Regions from separate parts of the Lactobacillus johnsonii genome, predicted to be linked through region 2. Evidence: predicted binding sites of a transcription regulator. Region 2 holds the regulator's gene; each other region holds the start of a gene.
What was found. The regulator LexA, encoded in region 2, represses DNA repair genes until DNA is damaged. The targets are predictions, from matches to a motif close to CNAACANNTGTTNG.

Region 1 (6,393 bases), 240 kb from region 2:
CTAATCATGGAGATATTAAAGTTCAATTATTTGAAAAAGATGCTCCAATGACTGTAGAAAATTTTGTTCGTTTAGCTAAAAAGGGTTACTATGATAATACTACTTTTCATCGTGTAATTAGTGACTTTATGATCCAAGGTGGTGATCCAAAGGGTGACGGTACTGGCGGTGAGAGTATCTGGGGACATCCTTTTGAAGATGAGTTTTCAAATAAACTCTTTAACTTACGTGGTGCACTTTCCATGGCTAATTCTGGTCCTAATACTAATGGTAGTCAATTCTTTATTGTTCAAAATAAGAATGTGCCTAAACGAATGATTAAGGAAATGGATGCAGCTGGCTATCCAAAAGAAATTGTAAAAGCATATAAACAGGGTGGAACCCCATGGTTAGATGGTCGTCATACAGTTTTTGGTCAAGTAATTGATGGTATGGATGTCGTTGATGAAATTGCAAAGGTTCCACGTGATAAGGCAAATGATAAGCCTAAAGAAGATGTAATTATTAAGAACATTCAGATTGAAGATTAATTCGGTTAAAAACATGGTCTACCTTGATCATGTTTTTAATTTGGGCTTATAACACGGGGGTTAAATATGAATATATTTACTAATGATAAGTATCGGCCATCAGAATCACGTATTTTAGCTACATCCTTAACTTTTTCAGCTGGTTTTATTGATGCTTATACTTATATTCAACGAGGACATACTTTATCTGCAGGGCAAACAGGAAATGTTATCTTCTTTGCTTCAGCATTTGCGGATCACAATATAGCTGGTATGTTAAATAGAGCAACTACATTTATTGCATTTACTTTAGGGTTATTACTGGTAGGTCTTTTTCATAAATACGTAAAAAGTAATTATTGGCGGGTATTTTGTCTATTTCCAATTTTACTTATTTGCTTAGGAGTAGGCTTTGTTCCTAAAACTGTTCCGAATTATTATGTCGTGCCCGTAATTGCCTTTGGACTGGCTGTTCAAAATGCTTCCTTTAGTAAGATCGAAGGTATGGGGTATAATAATGCATTTACAACTGGTAATTTAAAAAAATCTGTCGTTGCCTGGAGTGCATATTTCTTTGGTGAAGATAAATCTCAGCATAATGCAGCTGTTAACTACATGCTTTTAGTTATTGCTTTTGCATTTGGAGCCATTGTGTCAGCATTACTTCAAAAAGTATTTCTCTTAAAAACTATATGGTTTGCAGTATTACTTCTGGGAACTATTAATATTGTTTATACAATTTCATTAAGTAAACGAAAAAAATTAAATTTCAAAAATGACTAGTCGTTAAAATTTTTAGTACATGTTTAAAAATCTCACTAGATTAAACCGGTGAATCCTCAGTTCAATCTAGTGAGATTTTTTATTTAGAAAAAATAAGTGGTAAGGATTAGAAAAAAGGAGCTAATAAATCATAAAAGTATAAATTCGTATAATGTATATTATGTAAAGTAGTATATAAAAATTATAGAATATATCAAAAGTACCTTGTTTATATGTATTATGTTTTAGGCAGTTAAATCTTTATCAACATATCTAAAATAATTTTTCTGGGTTAATTAGATTCTTACTAACTAAAAAATATAAGTTAAGGATTTTTATTTTGAATCTTCACTGTAAGCTTAAGTAAAAATTTTTATAGCTATGTCTATCTCTTATCTATAACTTTGTGATGCTGTGGCGGCCATTCTATGGCTTTTAAAATAATTATTGGTTAGCAGTTAATCGATTTGATTTAAATTTTCTGTTATATGTCCTATGCAAAATGTTTGCTATTGCCAGAGCTTATTTGTGGATTTAAGCTAGTTGTACAAGTATTCTCAGATAAAAGCTTAGATAGGATAAGTATATTTTATCTTGAACTTATGATATTTTGAAAATAATTGAAATATAAGGGATTGCTAGATTTTATAGTTCTTACTGAATATGATTATGGTAATACATAGAGTAATAAATTAGGACAATATTACTCCTGGCTGGGGCAATAATACATGATTTTTCATTAAAATTACCTTTCATTAAAATTATTGTTTTAATGAAAGGTATAGATGTATATCCTATAAAATATGGATTTTTAATTCATTCAAATCGATCTGTTTTTTCTTTTAAAGTTAACTTTTAAAATTTTGTTTTGATCCCAACAGCTACAAATTTATTTTAACCATATGTAATTCAGTCCGATATTTAAATATTTTACTATATCATTTTTGAACTAATACTTTTTATTCTCCTTTAATACTCTTATTCAGCTTATGTTTATCTCCTATTTTAACCTTAACTTCTCATACATTATAGTTAATTTTATTATTCATGCTTTGAAACTACGCTTATTTACAGCAATAATTGCTTTTTACTTAATGATTTTTCTTAAATACCCTTTATTTATACTAAAAATCCGTTCTTTTTAGATTAATTTATTGTTCTGATCCTGTTAGTTGTAAATTGATCTAAATTCCATACGCGTTATAACTAATTACCAGCCTTTTCCATAGTATACTAGCTTGTCTCCCCTCTCTCCTGCTAGGGGACAGTAACAAAACTTTTTTTAGGTCAATAAATAAGATATAATATTATACAAACCTACGTTCGAGGAGACTATAATTTGGAAACTAATAAATACTTAGAACTTATTAAGCAAGAATTGGCTAATATGCCAGATTTTGTAAAGGAATACAATCTAGGAACTTCTCATTCATTAACTACAACCTATCAATATTTAACTGAAATTCGACGTTTTTTCGACTGGCTAAGACAAAATAATATTGCTTCAGTTTCTTCTAATAAAGAGATTGAAGTAACGACGTTGGAAAATCTACAAAGAAATGATGTTATGCTGTACATTCATCATCTTAAACATACTAAAAATCAACAAGGTCGCTTAAATTCGCCAACTACCATTAATCGTTCTATTAATGCTCTACGCTCCCTCTATAAGTTCTTAACGATTACTTCTGACAATAATCATGGTGAACCATATTTTGACCGTAATGTCATGTTAAAAATCAATTCATTAAATGACACTAAGACATTAAATTATAGAGCTCATGTTTTAGAGTCACATATGTATATGGGAGATTTAAAGTACCAATTCTTAGATTTTATTGAAAATGAATATATACATAAATGTAATAAGCAGTCCCTACCTGCCTTTAAAAAGAATCACGAGCGAGATATGGCGATTATTGCATTGATTTTAGGAACTGGAATTAGAGTTTCTGAATGTGTTGGCGTAAATATGCGTAATATTAATTTAAAAGATGCTATGCTGGATGTTACACGCAAAGGTGGTCAAAAAGATAGTGTTCCCATTGCTGAATGGACGATTCCTTATTTAAAGAAATATAGGGAAATACGTGCCGATCATTATCATGCTGAAAAAGAAGATATTGCTTTCTTTTTAACTAGATGGCATGGAAAGACTAAAAGGATAACCACTAATGCAGTTGAGAAAATGGTTAACAAGTATTCTGCAGCTTTTGGGAAACCTCTTACTCCCCATAAGTTACGCCATACGCTAGCTAGTGAACTTTATGAAGTAACTAAGGATCAAGTGTTAGTAGCACAGCAATTGGGTCAGAAAGGAACAACAGCTACTGATTTATATACTCATGTAGATCAAAAAAAACAAAAAGCGGCACTAAATAAAATAAATAGATATAAATCTTCTGATTAATTCAACTCTAATCTCATTATTTAGCCTATAATAAAAGTGTATACTTTATGTAAAAAGGAAGGAACACTTCATGGAATTAAGAGTTTTAAGATATTTTCTTGCGGTTTGTGAAGCAAAAAATATATCAAAGGCAGCTGAAGCTCTTCATATTAGTCAACCATCGCTTTCACGCCAATTGAAAAATTTAGAGGCTGAACTTGGCGTAACTTTGTTTTATCGTGGACATCAGGAAATTACTCTTACTCAAGAAGGATATTATCTTCAGGAACATGCAGAAGAAATAATTTCTTTGACCAATAAAACACAACAAAATCTAAAACGCTCTCAAATTATATCTGGTGAATTATACATCGGAGCAGGAGAAAGTATTGCAACTAAACGTGTAATGGATATTATCCATCAAATTTTACAGAACTATCCTCAAGTGAAGATTCACTTCTTTAATGGAAATTCATCCATGATTGAAAGCAAGCTTGAGCGCGGACTATTAGACTTTGGAATTACAATGGGCCAATATGATACTACTCAAAATTTTAATAGTCTGACCCTTCCTGAAATTAATGAATATGGTGTGATTGTAAGTAAAAATCACCCATTAGCTGATCATTCCTGTGTTACTGCCGAAGATTTACAAAATTATCCTGTCATTATGTCAAAACATACGGCTGATTCTGATAACTTTAGAGATTGGTATACTGAGCCACAAAAGTTAAATATCGTGGCTACATTTAACTTACCTGATAATTTGCAGTATCTCGTAGACAAGGGACCTTATTGCCTATTGATATATAAAGATTTGCTTCCTTTAGATAAGAGTAATTTATGCTTTTTACCACTTGAGCCTAAAATTATTGACCATAATCGTTTGATTTGGAGTTCAAGAAATCAACTATCAAATGTTGCAAGTCTATTTCTTAAACTGATACGAGATTCTATAAAAAGCAAAAATTAATTTATACATAAAAAACGATTTGAAGATCTAAAAAAGATTTTCAAATCGTTTTTTAATTAATGACTTTGCTGACTAGCAGCAGATTGTTGGTTGTTTTGTGCTCGTCCTTGATTATTGTGGTTAGTATCTGAGCTGTTGTTACTATTATTGGCTTGTGATTGTTGACTAGATTCTTTATTATCAGAGGATTGGGTTGATGTACTACTTTGACTTTGAGAATGTTGACTTTCCTCGTTATGTTCTTCTGATTTGCTACTTTGCGATGAACTAGATTGTTGGCTACTACTTGAAGAACTTTCACTTGATTGACTAGATTGAGTATTTGAATTTCCAGAATCAATATCAATATCAAAACTATCATCAGCTTTTGGATGGTATACTCTATGACTCTTCTTTGTGGCTGTCTTAGCTCTCAATGCTTTTGGAGTACTTACCTTAATTGCATTGATTTCTGTATATGTCCCCTCTTGAGAAATATCGTATCCAGCATAAGCAAAACGCAAGTAGAATGAAAAGCTCGTCAAGACTAAGTGGCCGCCCTTTTCTTTTAAGGTATATTCAACCTTTAACCTTTTAAGTGCTCCCTCATTATCTAATCCAGATGCATTACCTTTAAGCTTTTTAATTAGCTTACTGTGGGTCTTATTCCAGAACTTTAGATTATTACCACTGTAGCTAACGCGATAGATAGAGCCAGATTTCTTAAGTTTCATATCACCTTTAATTGCTTTACTTCCGCTTAAAATAATTGCTGGGTCGAATTGGCTAACTACTTTATTAGGAGTCATAGTAGAAGAAGCTTTCCACTTTGGACTACCAGTATTATCCCACATTTTTTGATATACTTTGTCTTCATTTAGCCACATAGATGTCTTATCAACTTTAGCTTGTGCCTTAAGTGGATCATTTTGATATTCCCCAGTCCAAGTTCTTGTAGCTTGAATTCCGGGTGAATTCTTTACATTAAATTTATAGCTTTTGAAATCGGTATTGAGTGCTTCTGCAATAATTTCTTTGTCACTACTATTACTTGTAGCAGAATTAACAGCGGTAGGACTACTACTTTTAATAGCACTTGTGTTCATAGCTAATATAACTTGAAAAACGATTACCAGTCCTAGACCAATACCAGCGACTAGTCCTAATATTTTTAAAAACTTATTTTTCATTTAATCACTCTCGTTTTAAGTTCATGTAATTTACTTTATTAAAAAAATAGGAAAGCAACTTTAGCTCTCCTATTTTTGATATGATTATTTTTTACTAAAGTCCATTTTATCTATGTCTGCCATCCAAGTAATACCAAGAGATTTTTCTCCTAAATAGGTAGCAATTACGGAACTAAAATTGAACATTTTAATGGTCATATTAGGGAAAGCAGCTTGAAAATCATTTTTAACCTTAGTAGCCTGCTCTAAATCATTAGAATTATAAACTGCTAATGACAATTTATCCTTAATAGGCGAATTATTAATTCGCTCAATAGTGATATTTTCAGCCTTCTTAACAGCTCTCTTCATGGAACGAACTTTATCAAAACTTACGATTTGATAATCATCCTTTTTAAATGTTAAAAGTGGCTTAATTTGAAGCATGGTACCAATAAAAGCACTCGCATTACTCAAACGGCCGCCGCGCACTAAGTTATTTAAATCATCTACAACGAAAAGAACATCAATTGTATCTCTAATTTCGTCTAACTTAGATAGAATTTCTTTAGGTTCCCAACCATTTTTAATCATTTTAGCAGCTGCTAGCAC
Region 2 (6,393 bases):
TTTCTTCATTATTGTCCATCTACTTCACCCACCTTTGCTTGTAGTTCTTGTTTACGCCACATTTCAGCATACCAACCATTTTGAGCTAAAAGGTCAGCATGTTTTCCTCTTTCAACAATCTTCCCCTCTTTTAGAACTAAGATGAGATCTGCATCCATTACGGAAGTCAAACGATGGGCCGCAATCAAGGTCTTTTTTCCTTTTCTTTCCGATTTAAGTGAATCCAAAATAGAGGTCTCTGTCTTTGCATCCACCGCTGAAAGAGCGTCATCTAATATCAAAATAGGACTTTCTTTTAACAAGGCTCGTGCAATTGACAATCTTTGTTTTTGTCCCCCAGACAAAGATACTCCATTCTCACCTACCAATGTTTTATACCCATTTGGCATTTGCAAAATGTCATCGTGTAAATCACTCTTTTGAGCTGCAGATTCAATTTTATCCTTCTCCACATTTTCATCAGAAAAAGCAATATTTTTTTCAATGGAGGTAGAAAACAAGAAATTATTTTGTGGAACATACGAAATTTCACTTAAAAGTAATTTTAAAGGAGTATTTCTAATATCATGACCACCTAAGCTTATTCTTCCTTGGTATTGATCAAACTCTCTTAATAAAAGCTCAATAATAGTGGTCTTTCCGGATCCAACTTTTCCCACTAAACCTAATGTTTGTCCTGGTTTTAATGTAAAATTAATATTTTGCAAAACTGGTATTTCTTTTTCATCAGGATAGGCAAAGGATTTAATTTCATATTTTAAATCACCTTGAATATCTCGAGCTGTTAAGCTCTGATCAGCGTTTTCATCAGTAATTTGAGGTTTCTCATATAATAGACGTTCAACACGATCATAGGAGGCTGATCCACGCTCTAAAATATTAAATAAATAACCAATTGCAAACATCGGCCATACCATATTAGAAATATAAGCAATAAAGGAAACCAATTGACCAACTGATAAAGTATGATTTGATACCAGTAACCCACCATAGATAATCGTAATTACATAAGTTGCTCCAATAATTAATGTCCCTAATGGATCAAACATTGAATCCCATTTAAAAACTTTCTTATTGATTTGAATGGTATCATCTACCATCTTATTAAAGGCAGCTGAATCCTGCTCACTTTCGCCAAAGGCTTTTAATACTTTAATTCCGGAAACTGATTCTTGAGTTTTATTATTTAAACGTGAAAATGCAGCTTGTGATTTGTCAAAACTATAATGAAGCTTATCTCCTAACTTCCAAGCACCTAAAGCAAGAAAAGGAAGTGGTAAAAGGGCAATAATAGTTAACCTAAAATCGGTAAAAATAATCATCGCAATCATTGTAGTTCCACCAGTAACCAAAGAGTCAACTAAAGTCAAAACTCCATCTCCAGCTACATTTTGAATGGAATTGATATCATTAGTCGCATGCGCCATTAAATCCCCGGTGCGGTGCCTTTGATAAAAGGTTTTATCCATTATCATAAAATGCTTGAATAAGCGGGATCGCATTTGTCTTTCTAACTCTGCTGCTCCACCCCAAATTTGCTTACGCCAGAAATAACGCAATAAATATAAGACTATGGCTGCAGCAATGACAGCTAAAATCAAAGCACCATACTCACCCCAGCTAATTGACCCTTTATCTAGCTGGTCAGCCATCAGCCCTAAAATTCTAGGTGGGACTAAATTAGCAATTGAAGTTAAAGCTAAAAAACTAATACCAATAATATATCTTTTCTTCTCTTGCTTAAAAAACCACCCTAATTTGCTAAAAATATTCATTTTTCACCCCACCATATACAAAAAGACAGAGGAATACGATCCTCTGTCTACTACCAAATATTAGTAAAGTAAGCTACTATTTTTGTTGTTGATGCTTCATCATATTCATAACTTGATTAAGCTTCTTAGCAGATGGTTTTTGTCCCATTTGCGCCATCATAGCTGCAATCATATCTTCACTAATAGGAGGATTGTCTTGGAAATACTTCTTCATGTATGCGCGAGCACCATAAAATCCGCCAACAAGACCGATTAATAATGCGATAATAATAAGAAAAATTGCTAAACCTAAATTCATTTCCCAAAAACCTCCAAAAATTAATGTACTTTTTCAGCATACCAAAAAAATAGTATTTTTTAAAGTAAAATATTAATCTTTTCTTAATCCTTTACGACGTTGTGCCTCTTTAGCTTTTTCTGAGGTTACTTCTTTACCATCTTTGTCAATGACTACAGTATCCTCTAATTGTTGTCTAAATCCAGCACGGAAGTTTTCTAGAAAAGCAGCTCTTAATTTTTTACGTTCCTCTAACTCATCAGGAGTTAATTCACGTTCTCTACTAATTTTAGTTAATTCATTGATTCGCTTAATTAAATTTTCTTCTTCTTTTTTGTCCATAATAAACACCTCACTAAACAATGTTAGTTTACCTTAATTATACCAATAAAAAAAGACTCAACTACTAAGAACGCCTGTTTGCCGAGATAATATTTTTTTGTTAGAATACTAATAAGTAAGTAAATGGAGAAAAAATTATGACTGAACCACATGCAAATAAACAATTAGAAATTTTACGTTTTATTTACGATACTGTTGAAGAACGAGCTTTTCCTCCTACAGTGCGAGAAATCTGTAGCGCAGTGGATCTTTCTTCTACTTCAACCGTTCACGGTCACCTAGCACGCCTAGAAAAGAAAGGCTATATTTTAAAAGATGCCACTAAACCAAGAGCAATCGAAGTAACTGAAAAAGGTCGAGAAGCTCTGGGAATTAAACCTAAAGATATTCCTGTTGTTGGCGTAGTTACTGCTGGTCAACCTATCTTAGCTGTTCAGGACATCGATGAGTATTTTCCTCTTCCTCCTGATCTCGAAAATGATGCTGGCGAGCTTTTCATGTTACGTGTGCATGGCGAATCAATGATTAATGCTGGAATTTTAAATGGTGATCATGTCATTGTTCGTAAACAATCTAGTGCTAATAATGGTGAGATTGTTGTCGCTATGACTGAAGATAACGAAGCAACTGTTAAAAGATTTTTCAAAGAAGATGGCTATTATCGTCTGCAGCCAGAAAACGATACAATGGATCCAATTATTTTACCTGTGGTTCAAATTTTAGGTAAAGTTGTAGGTCTATATCGTAATAATATTGATTAAAAAATGGTAGGAAATGTCATTCCTACCATTTTTTTGCTATTTAATTAGCGGTTTTACATTTAACCAGTCTTGCGCAATTACTTCGGCTAATTTTCTATTATAAAAAACAGCTGCGGGATGGTATTGCGGTACAACGATATACTTTTCTTTAGACCAAATATAACCATCTTTTTTATCATTTAATTCTAAAATTGGAGTATTTTCAATAATTTTTCCATGCACATTACTAATTTCATATTTATCATCTAGCAATCTTGTTAGAGCCGTAGTACCCACTGTTACAATGATTTTAGGTTTAACACACTTAATTTCATAATCTAAAAATGGTGCATGTGCCAAAATTTCCTTTTTAGTCGGTTTTCGATTAGGATATTTGATTACTTCTTTATTTTCTTTTTTACTAAATGTGTGCTTAATACTATAAGGACGGCTTCTGACAGCACTAGTTATATATACATCGTCTCGTTTAAGCCCGATTGAGGCTAAAGATTTCATTAATTCTTTTCCAGACGCACCGTGAAACGGGATTAGCGACTCTATCTCTTCTCTTCCTGGCGCTTCTCCTACAATCATAAGCTTGGGATGAACTGGACCAGCACCAAAATTAATTCCTTCCAATTTCATCCCCTTTGATCTTTCCTTAACTTCAGCTAAGAGTTTATCTGGATATTTCATTTTCAATATATTCCTGTGCCTTCTTCAATAATTCTTTCAATTCTTCATAATTTAAACAGGAATTAGCTTCTGCTAAAGTTGCCCATTTATAATCTCCAATTTCACTTTTTTGTAGTTCTATTTTTTGACCCGGGTTAAATCTACTCAAAAACAATGTTACAGTTTTTAATCGATCCCGGGCAATTTTATAAGTAATACTTTCCTCAAAATCAAAATCATAATCTGGTTTTAGTCCCACTTCTTCATAGACTTCTCTTTGAGCAGCCTGTACATTATTTTCATCCTTTTCTAGATGCCCTTTCGGAAAGCCCCAAGTTCGGTTAAGTCTACTTTGGACAAGTAAAAATTCTATTTTATTATTTTTAATACGATAAACAATACTACCAGCTGAATATTCCTGCATCTTTTTTACTCCCTTCTTATGATTGTTCTTGTTGTTTTCATTATAAGCTAAATTAAAATTTTCGACCCCTTCAAGACCTTTATCTTGTATTTAATTATATAAATTAAAATTATTTTTCATCTTTTTTGTTTAATCGACAAAATGTTAATTTAGGGTTACACTTTATGTTGAAGTAGATTAAATAAGGTGAAAAAATTGAAAAAACAAGAACAATCTGAAAGCTGGGGTCAGTGGATTCTCCAGGTACTAATTCTAACCGCCATATTTTTTGGTATCTTCTTTGTACTAAATAAATATGTTTTTGCCAACTTAACTGTATCTGGAATTTCAATGCAACCTACTTTTGAAAATAACGATCGTGTTATTGCTCTTAGGCATGCCAAGATTAAGGAAGGCGACATTGTAATTGTTGATGCGCCTGACGAACCAGGAGCCGTATATATTAAGAGAGTAATCGGATTACCGGGAGATACCATTGTAAGTAAAAATAATCAAATTTATATTAATGGTAAAAAACTTAATCAACCATGGTTAAAGGCTGGCCAAAAATTAATTGACAATGGAGAGGACGGAATCTCAGGTACTAAATATACTAATACACAAAATTTCACTCTGAGTTCTCTAGCTAAAACTCAAAATTATCGTCAATTTTATACTTCAAAGCAACTAAAAGAAATGCAAAAGACTAATAAAGTTCCTGCTAATACTTATTTTGTAATGGGAGATCATAGAAGCGTTTCTAAAGACAGTCGCTATATTGGAACAATTCCACGAAGTAAAATTGTGGGAGTAGTAAAGCTGCGCTACTGGCCACTAAATCACATCACATTTTATTAATCAAAAAGAGTTTCTTTTTTGAAACTCTTTTTTTGTAGATAAAAAAAAGCCATCTCTTTCGAGATGGCTTTTAATACTGTCTTGATTAATTGAATTAACCGCGACGCTTTTCAGCAATTCTAGCTGCTTTACCGTGACGTTCACGTAAGTAGTAAAGCTTAGCACGACGTACACGACCGTGACGAAGAACTTCAACCTTAGCAACACGTGGGTCATTTACTGGGAAAGTACGTTCAACACCAATACCTGATGACATCTTGCGTACAGTGTAAGTTGCGCTGATACCAGCACCCTTACGCTTAATTACAACACCTTCGAACATCTGAATACGTTCGTGAGTACCTTCTACAACACGTACGTGAACACGAACAGTGTCACCTGCACGGAAGTCAGGCATATCATCGCGTAATTGTTCTTTAGTTAATTCTTGAATTAATGGATCCATTATTTTCTCTCCTTCTACGGCATTCATCAACACCTTGTGCCAGCGGAATACCCATAAATCAGTGGCTTATGCCACAACGACTAGTTTACCAAATAGAAAAATGCTTGTAAATACTAATTCTCTTTTTCACTTTTAATTTCTTCAAGCATTCTCTTTTCTTCATCTGTTAACTCACGGTCAGCTAACATATCGGGACGGTAGAGATATGTTGCTCGTAAGGCTTCCTTATGGCGCCATTCAGCAATTTTTTGGTGATTGCCCGATGTTAATACTTCAGGGACTTTCCGACCTTCAAAATCAGCAGGACGCGTATATTGCGGATATTCTAAAAGACCGTGTGAAAAACTTTCTTCTACTGGAGAAGCAGAATTTCCTAAAATTCCCGGTAAGAGACGAACAGTAGCATCAATCATACTCATTGTTGGTAATTCTCCACCAGTAAGGACGTAATCGCCAATTGATACTGTTTCATCAGCCAAATCATAGATTCTCTGATCAAAACCTTCATAGTGGCCACAAATAAAAGTTAAATTTTCTTCTTTTGACCAATCTTGGGCCATTTTTTCATTGAAAGTTTTTCCCTGTGGAGCAGTAATAATTACTTTTCCTTTATTAGTTAAAGAATCTAGAGCTTTTTTTATTGGCATAATTTGAAGTACCATCCCAGCTCCACCCCCATAAGGAGTATCATCGACATGATGATGTACGTCGCTAGTAAAGTCACGGAAATTAACTAAGTTTAATTCCCATTTTTTGTCTTCTAGACCTCTCCCCAACATTGATACCTGCAAAGGAGTAAACATATCTGGAAAAAGGGTTAAAACATTAATTTTCATCTCGTAATCCTTCAAGCAAAGTTACTTCTATTCTTTTATTGG
Region 3 (6,393 bases), 630 kb from region 2:
TTGAAGAACTTGGAGCTTCGACGAAAGCGTTTACTACCTATAATGAAACAGTGTTTTATGCGAGCTTTACTGAACATTGGCGTCAGGTTTTACCATTAATTTTTGAATTAGTCGGAACAACGCATTTCACCAAAAGCAATGTTGCTAAAGAATCAAAAATTATTGCTCAAGAATTAGCGATGTATCAAGACGACCCCAATTGGCAAGTAAATTATGAATTAATGCAAATGATGTTTCCGAAAACAAGTTTGGCAGAAGATTTAACCGGTACAAAATCTAGTTTGAAAAAAATGACGCCAGAAATTTTACAAGAAATTTATGACAATAACTATGTTAGTTGCCGGATGGAATTTGTTGCTTGTGGTGGATTCAGCGAAAACCAAACTAAAGAAATTTTACGTGAGGTAGGGAAACTTGAGAGTAAATATTTAATTTCTAAAAAAGTTGCACCTAAAAAATTATCCATTGTAAATTCTCAAAAAGAGCATAATAAAATTATTGCATCCGATTTAATTACGTCTAGGGTCGGTATAGGAATAAAACTACCTGACTTTAAAAAAGTAGGTTTGAGGAATAGCACAGCACAAAGTATTTTTGAAATGATGCTTCAAGCAAAGCTAGGAGTAACTAGTCCTTGGTTTGAAAAGATGCAAAAACAAGGTATTCTAAATTCACCAATGGAGCTGCAGGTCTCATATACTACTGCGGGTAATTTTGCTACAATTATCGGCGCTTCTAGTAAGCCAGATTTGTTTTTAAAGAATATTAAGAGCCAACTTTTGGAAGTTCCTGTTACGGAAGAGTCCTTTGTATTTCAAAAAAAGGAAGCATTGGCACAGACTATTAGAGAATTTGATGATCTTAGTACAATTGCTATTGAAGAAGCAGAATATGGACTTGAAAATGACAATTTTAATTCGGCAGCTCAAGCAATTCAATCTTTAAGTTTTAATGAATTTTATACAGCTGTTGAAAATATATTGGATAAAAGTGATATATTTACTACAACTTTAAAAGGTAAAGAGGAAGCTAACTAAATGAAGCGTGCAATAATTTTCGGAGCAACTGGTGGAATAGGAAGAGCTATTGCAGAAAATATGGCTGAAAATGGCTGGTCTTTATATATTCATTACAATCATAACCAACAAGAAGCCGGTAAAATGGTACAGGAATTCATTGAAAACTATCCAGACCAAGAATTTTTTTCATTAAAATTAAATTTTTTGGCTGAAGATGATGTAATTAAAAAAATAATATCAAATCTCTTACCAATAAGTGCTGTAATTTTTACACAAGGAATCACTAATTATCAATTTCTTGGAAGTCAAGAATTAGATGAAATTGAGAAGATTATCCAAATTAACTTATTAGCTCCGATAAAGATAACTTCCCTTTTAGAATCCCAGCTTTTAAAGCAGGCACATGGCCGAATAATATTTATTGGATCTGTGTATGGAGGACAAGCAAGTGCGCTAGAGAGTGTGTATAGTGCCAGTAAAGGTGGATTATCAAGCTTTGTACAAGGGTATGCACGTGAGGTAGCATCGGCTAATTTAACTGTAAATGTGATTGCTCCTGGAGCAGTTGATACACCAATGAATGCAATTTTTGATGCTGAAACTTTAAATGAAGTTAAAAATGAAATTCCTGCAGGAAGATTGGCAGATCCGAAGGATATATCTTTTTGGGTAGAAAATTTGCTTGATGAACGTTCAGACTATTTAACTGGACAAACTATTTATGTCGATGGTGGCTGGCTTGTTTAATGGTCGATTAGTTTGGTATACTCATATTTGAATTATTGCAAAAAGTTGAGAGGATATTATGGCAGATATTGGAGATAAATTACGCAGTGCTCGTAAGGCAAAGGGCATGTCAATTGAAGATGTAGAAAAAATAACTAAGATTCAGCGTCGATATCTTACAGCAATTGAAAATGATGATTTTGATCAATTACCGGGAGATTTTTACGTTAGAGCCTTTATTAGGCAATTTGCTGATGTTGTTGGTCTTAACGGCAAGGAATTATTAGCAGATTATAAATCTGAAGTACCTGAAGCAAAACCAGAAGAATATGTTGAAAATTCAATCGACAATAAGAGCGAAAGAATTAAAGAGACAACTAATAGTCGTAAGGGACTATGGCGTAACTATTTACCTCAAATTGCAACAGTAGTTGGTGTTGTTCTAGTAATTCTAGTAGTTTATATTGTTTACACTCGCTTCTTTACTGGAACCAATCAACAGTCAGCAAATCAAGCTGAGAATGTAACCGTTTCTTCTCATATCAAATCTTCAAAATCTAAAGCTTCATCAAAGAAGAAATCAACTCCAAAAACTACAACCTCAGAAGTTAAAATTTCTAGTTTAGGTAATAATAGTTACCGTGTTAGTGGATTGAAGAGTGACCGAACTTTAACTTTAGGAACCACTAAGAATGATGTTTGGGCACAAATTTTAGTAAATGGTTCTTCTGTTTGGCAAGGAACTTTGAAAGCTAATGAGAAGCACTCAGTTCAATTACCAGAAAATGTAAACAATGTTTCTGTACAAATGGGGAATAGTGTATCAACTACTTTGACTTTAGCCGGTAAGAAGGTAAATGCACATAATGCAACTAATCCAGCTTTACCAATGACAATTAGATTTACATTTGCTGGACAGAGTAATCAAAGTAGCCAAAGTAGTAGTACTCGTCAAAGTAGTGCAACTACTCAAAGTTCAACTAATAATGTAAATAATCAAACACAACAAAACCAACAAAATCAAAATACACAAAATGGCCAAACTACTCAAAACAATACGCAAAATACGCAGAACACACAAGGTCAAACTAATACTACCCAAAATAATGGAGGTCAAAGTAACCGTTAATGAATTTACCAAATAAATTAACTATGTTTAGAATTTTCATGATTCCAGTTTTTATGCTAGTCTTAATCTTTAATTGGCCAGCAGGTAGTGCAACTTTCTTAGGAGCACATATTTATTGGTCTCATGTGTTAGCAGCTGTAATTTTTGCAGTGGCATCAATAACTGATTTTTTGGATGGACATATTGCTCGTTCAAGAAACTTAGTTACCAACTTCGGAAAATTTGCTGATCCATTAGCAGATAAAATGCTAACGATGACAGCTTTTGTATTTTTAATTTCATTAAATTTAGCGCCTGCATGGGTAGTAGCTATTATTGTTTGTCGTGAATTAGCCGTCACTGGTTTACGTTTGATTTTGGCTGAAAATAAAGGCCAAGTTTTAGCAGCAAAAATGCCAGGTAAAATTAAAACTACGACTCAGATGCTCTCGATTATTTTCTTATTGCTTGGTGATGTGTACTATATTGGTACAATCTTATTGTACATTTGCTTAATCTTTACTATTTACTCTGGTTACGATTACTTTAAGCAAAGCGGCGACGTATTTAAAGGTGAAATTTAAGATTAAAAGAAGCAGAGATGCTTCTTTTTTTTGAAAAAAATTAATAAAAAATGCGTAATAAAAAATAGAGAAATATAATATTGAACGCTAGTTCGTATTTTTCTTGCTTTTAGGTAGTCAAACCAAGTATAATTATTATAAATGGAATAAGGAGGAAGAGATTTGGCTAAAGATGATAAAAAGAAGGCTTTAGACATTGCCTTAAAGAAGATTGAAAAAGACTTTGGAAAAGGCGCAGTGATGCGCATGGGTGAAAAAGTAGACACTCAAATTTCCACTATTCCTTCCGGTTCACTAGCTTTAGATGCAGCTCTTGGAGTTGGTGGCTATCCTCGTGGACGAATTATTGAAGTATATGGACCAGAAAGTTCTGGTAAAACAACTGTGGCTCTTCATGCTGTTGCAGAAGTTCAGAAGCGTGGAGGAACGGCAGCTTATATCGATGCGGAAAATGCGATGGATCCTGCTTATGCCGAAGCATTAGGTGTTGATATTGATTCCTTAATTTTATCTCAACCAAACACTGGTGAAGAAGGTCTGCAAATTGCAGATACGCTTATTGCGAGTGGTGCAATTGATATCTTAGTTGTGGATTCCGTGGCTGCGTTAGTACCAAGAGCCGAAATTGACGGTGACATGGGAGATTCACATGTTGGTTTACAAGCCAGATTAATGAGTCAGGCTTTACGTAAACTCTCAGGAAATATCTCTAAAACTAAAACTATTGCTGTTTTCATTAACCAAATTCGTGAAAAAGTTGGGGTTATGTTTGGAAATCCAGAAACTACTCCTGGTGGACGTGCTTTGAAGTTTTACTCTACGATTAGATTAGAAGTACGTAGAGCAGAACAAATTAAACAAGGATCAGACGTAATTGGTAACCGAGTTAAATTAAAGGTTGTAAAAAATAAAGTTGCTCCTCCATTTAAAGTGGCAGAAGTCGATATCATGTATGGGAAAGGAATTTCTCAAACTGGTGAGTTAATTGATATGGCTGCTGATAAAGATATCATTAAGAAAGCTGGCTCGTGGTATTCATATGGGGATGATCGCATTGGACAAGGCCGCGAGAATGCTAAGCAATATCTAGAAGAGCATCCTGATGTTTACGAAGAAGTAAAAGAAAAAGTTCGTGAAGCTTATGGAATTGATGCTAAAGCAATTGAAGAACGAGAAAATCCTGAAAAGGTAAAACAGGACAAGGAAGTACCAGTAAACAAAGATGCTTCCGATGAAAAAAAATAATCGACAGATACAGTTAAACCTTGGCTTTTAGAGGCCAAGGTTTTTTGTATGATTGACATCACTTCCGGATACTTTTATTATTAATAATGTGTGAAATAATTCTATAAAAAAGGCGATAGTAAAAATATGGTAAATACAATTTTAGTTCCTGTTGCTGTCGCTATTGTTTCTGTCTTAGTTGGAGGTTGTGCTGGCTATAGTATCCGTAAAAATAAGTGGGAAACTCAAGCACAGAATGCAGCCCATGATGCAAAACACATCTTGGCAGATGCAGAAAGTAAAGCTAAAGCTGTAGAAGCTGATCTTGCTTCACAAAAAGAAGCAATGAAGAAAGCTGCAGCAGATGCAAAAAAAGAAAAAATTCTGGAAGCACAAGAAGAAATTCATCATTATCGCGAAAGAGTGGATAATGAACTTAATGAACGACGTCAAGAGGTTTCTAGACAAGAAAATCGCTTACTGCAACGTGAAGATGCTATTGATCATAAAGATAGTTTGTTGGATCAAAAAGATTCACAACTCACACAGAAAGAAAACCAAATTAAAAAATTGCAGGCTCAAGTTCTAGAAAAAGAAAATAGAGCCGATCAATTAGTGACCGAGCGAGAGAAAAAGCTCTATGAAGTTGCAGAGTTGAATCAAGAAGATGCTAAAAAGATCGTTTTAGATAAACTTTCAGACCAATTGGTTAAGGAAAGAGCAGAAATGATTGAAGAAAGTAATCAACTTGCTAAGGCAAAAGCAGATCATTTTGCTCGTAAAGTAATTGTTGATGCAATTCAAAGTAGTGCAGCCGATACGGTTTCTGAAAAAACTGTTTCAGTTGTTAATTTACCAAGTGATGATATGAAAGGTCGTATCATTGGCCGTGAGGGTAGAAATATCCGTTCATTTGAGGCTTTAACTGGTGTAGATGTAATCATTGATGATACTCCAGATGTAGTAGTCTTAAGTGGTTTTGACCCAATTAGACGTGAAATTGCAAAAAGAGCTTTAGAGCGTTTAATTAAAGATGGTCGAATTCATCCAGCGCGGATAGAAGAAATGGTTGATCGTGCTCGTAAAGAAGTAAATGATGATATTTACGAAGCTGGTGAAAGTGCCTTAATGGAACTTGGTATTCATAAGATGCATCCAGAATTGGTAAAGATTTTAGGACGCTTAAAGTATCGGACGTCTTATGGACAAAATGTTTTATCTCATTCTATTGAGGTCGGTAAATTAACAGGTGTGATGGCTGCTGAACTTGGTTTAGACGAAAAAATAGCGGTACGCGCAGGATTATTACACGATATTGGGAAGTCAATTGATCATGAAATTGAGGGTTCCCATGTAGAAATTGGTGTTGAACTTGCACGAAAGTATCATGAACCAGATTTGGTTGTGAATGCAATTGCTGCTCACCATGATGATGTTCCTAAGTTATCCTTTATTGCAGAGTTAGTTGTAGCTGCTGATACGATTTCTTCAGCTCGACCAGGTGCTAGAAGTGAATCTCTAGAAAACTATATTCGTCGACTAGAACAACTAGAAACGATTGCAAAGGGACACATTGGTGTAAAACAAGCATATGCAATTCAAGCAGGACGTGAGATAAGGGTAATGGTTGAGCCAGATAAGATCTCAGATGCTCGTACTACTATTCTTGCTCATGATATTAGAAATCAAATTGAACAAGATATGGAATATCCTGGTAACATTAAGGTTACGG

Region 1: a site for LexA is predicted at 2,584-2,597, ahead of xerS (tyrosine recombinase XerS). Genes of this name have one in related genera too.
Region 3: a site for LexA is predicted at 3,519-3,532, ahead of recA (recombinase RecA). Genes of this name have one in related genera too.

What each region holds. Positions count from the first base shown of each region.
Region 1 is NZ_CP059055.1:1,016,834-1,023,226, reverse strand. It holds gene H0I41_RS04785 (peptidylprolyl isomerase) at 1-530, shown strand, start outside; gene H0I41_RS04780 (YoaK family protein) at 597-1,292, shown strand; gene xerS (tyrosine recombinase XerS) at 2,611-3,681, shown strand; gene H0I41_RS04770 (LysR family transcriptional regulator) at 3,752-4,633, shown strand; gene H0I41_RS04765 (hypothetical protein) at 4,690-5,802, opposite strand; gene H0I41_RS04760 (DegV family protein) at 5,887-6,393, opposite strand, start outside.
Region 2 is NZ_CP059055.1:777,560-783,952, reverse strand. It holds gene H0I41_RS03685 (ABC transporter ATP-binding protein) at 1-19, opposite strand, end outside; gene H0I41_RS03680 (ABC transporter ATP-binding protein) at 9-1,775, opposite strand; gene H0I41_RS03675 (YneF family protein) at 1,852-2,073, opposite strand; gene H0I41_RS03670 (DUF896 domain-containing protein) at 2,146-2,394, opposite strand; gene lexA (transcriptional repressor LexA) at 2,532-3,155, shown strand; gene H0I41_RS03660 (uracil-DNA glycosylase) at 3,192-3,830, opposite strand; gene H0I41_RS03655 (bis(5'-nucleosyl)-tetraphosphatase) at 3,814-4,233, opposite strand; gene lepB (signal peptidase I) at 4,429-5,070, shown strand; gene rplS (50S ribosomal protein L19) at 5,165-5,515, opposite strand; gene trmD (tRNA (guanosine(37)-N1)-methyltransferase TrmD) at 5,629-6,351, opposite strand; gene rimM (ribosome maturation factor RimM) at 6,341-6,393, opposite strand, start outside.
Region 3 is NZ_CP059055.1:1,408,383-1,414,775, reverse strand. It holds gene H0I41_RS06720 (M16 family metallopeptidase) at 1-1,037, shown strand, start outside; gene ymfI (elongation factor P 5-aminopentanone reductase) at 1,038-1,766, shown strand; gene H0I41_RS06710 (helix-turn-helix domain-containing protein) at 1,825-2,874, shown strand; gene pgsA (CDP-diacylglycerol--glycerol-3-phosphate 3-phosphatidyltransferase) at 2,874-3,437, shown strand; gene recA (recombinase RecA) at 3,600-4,682, shown strand; gene rny (ribonuclease Y) at 4,809-6,393, shown strand, end outside.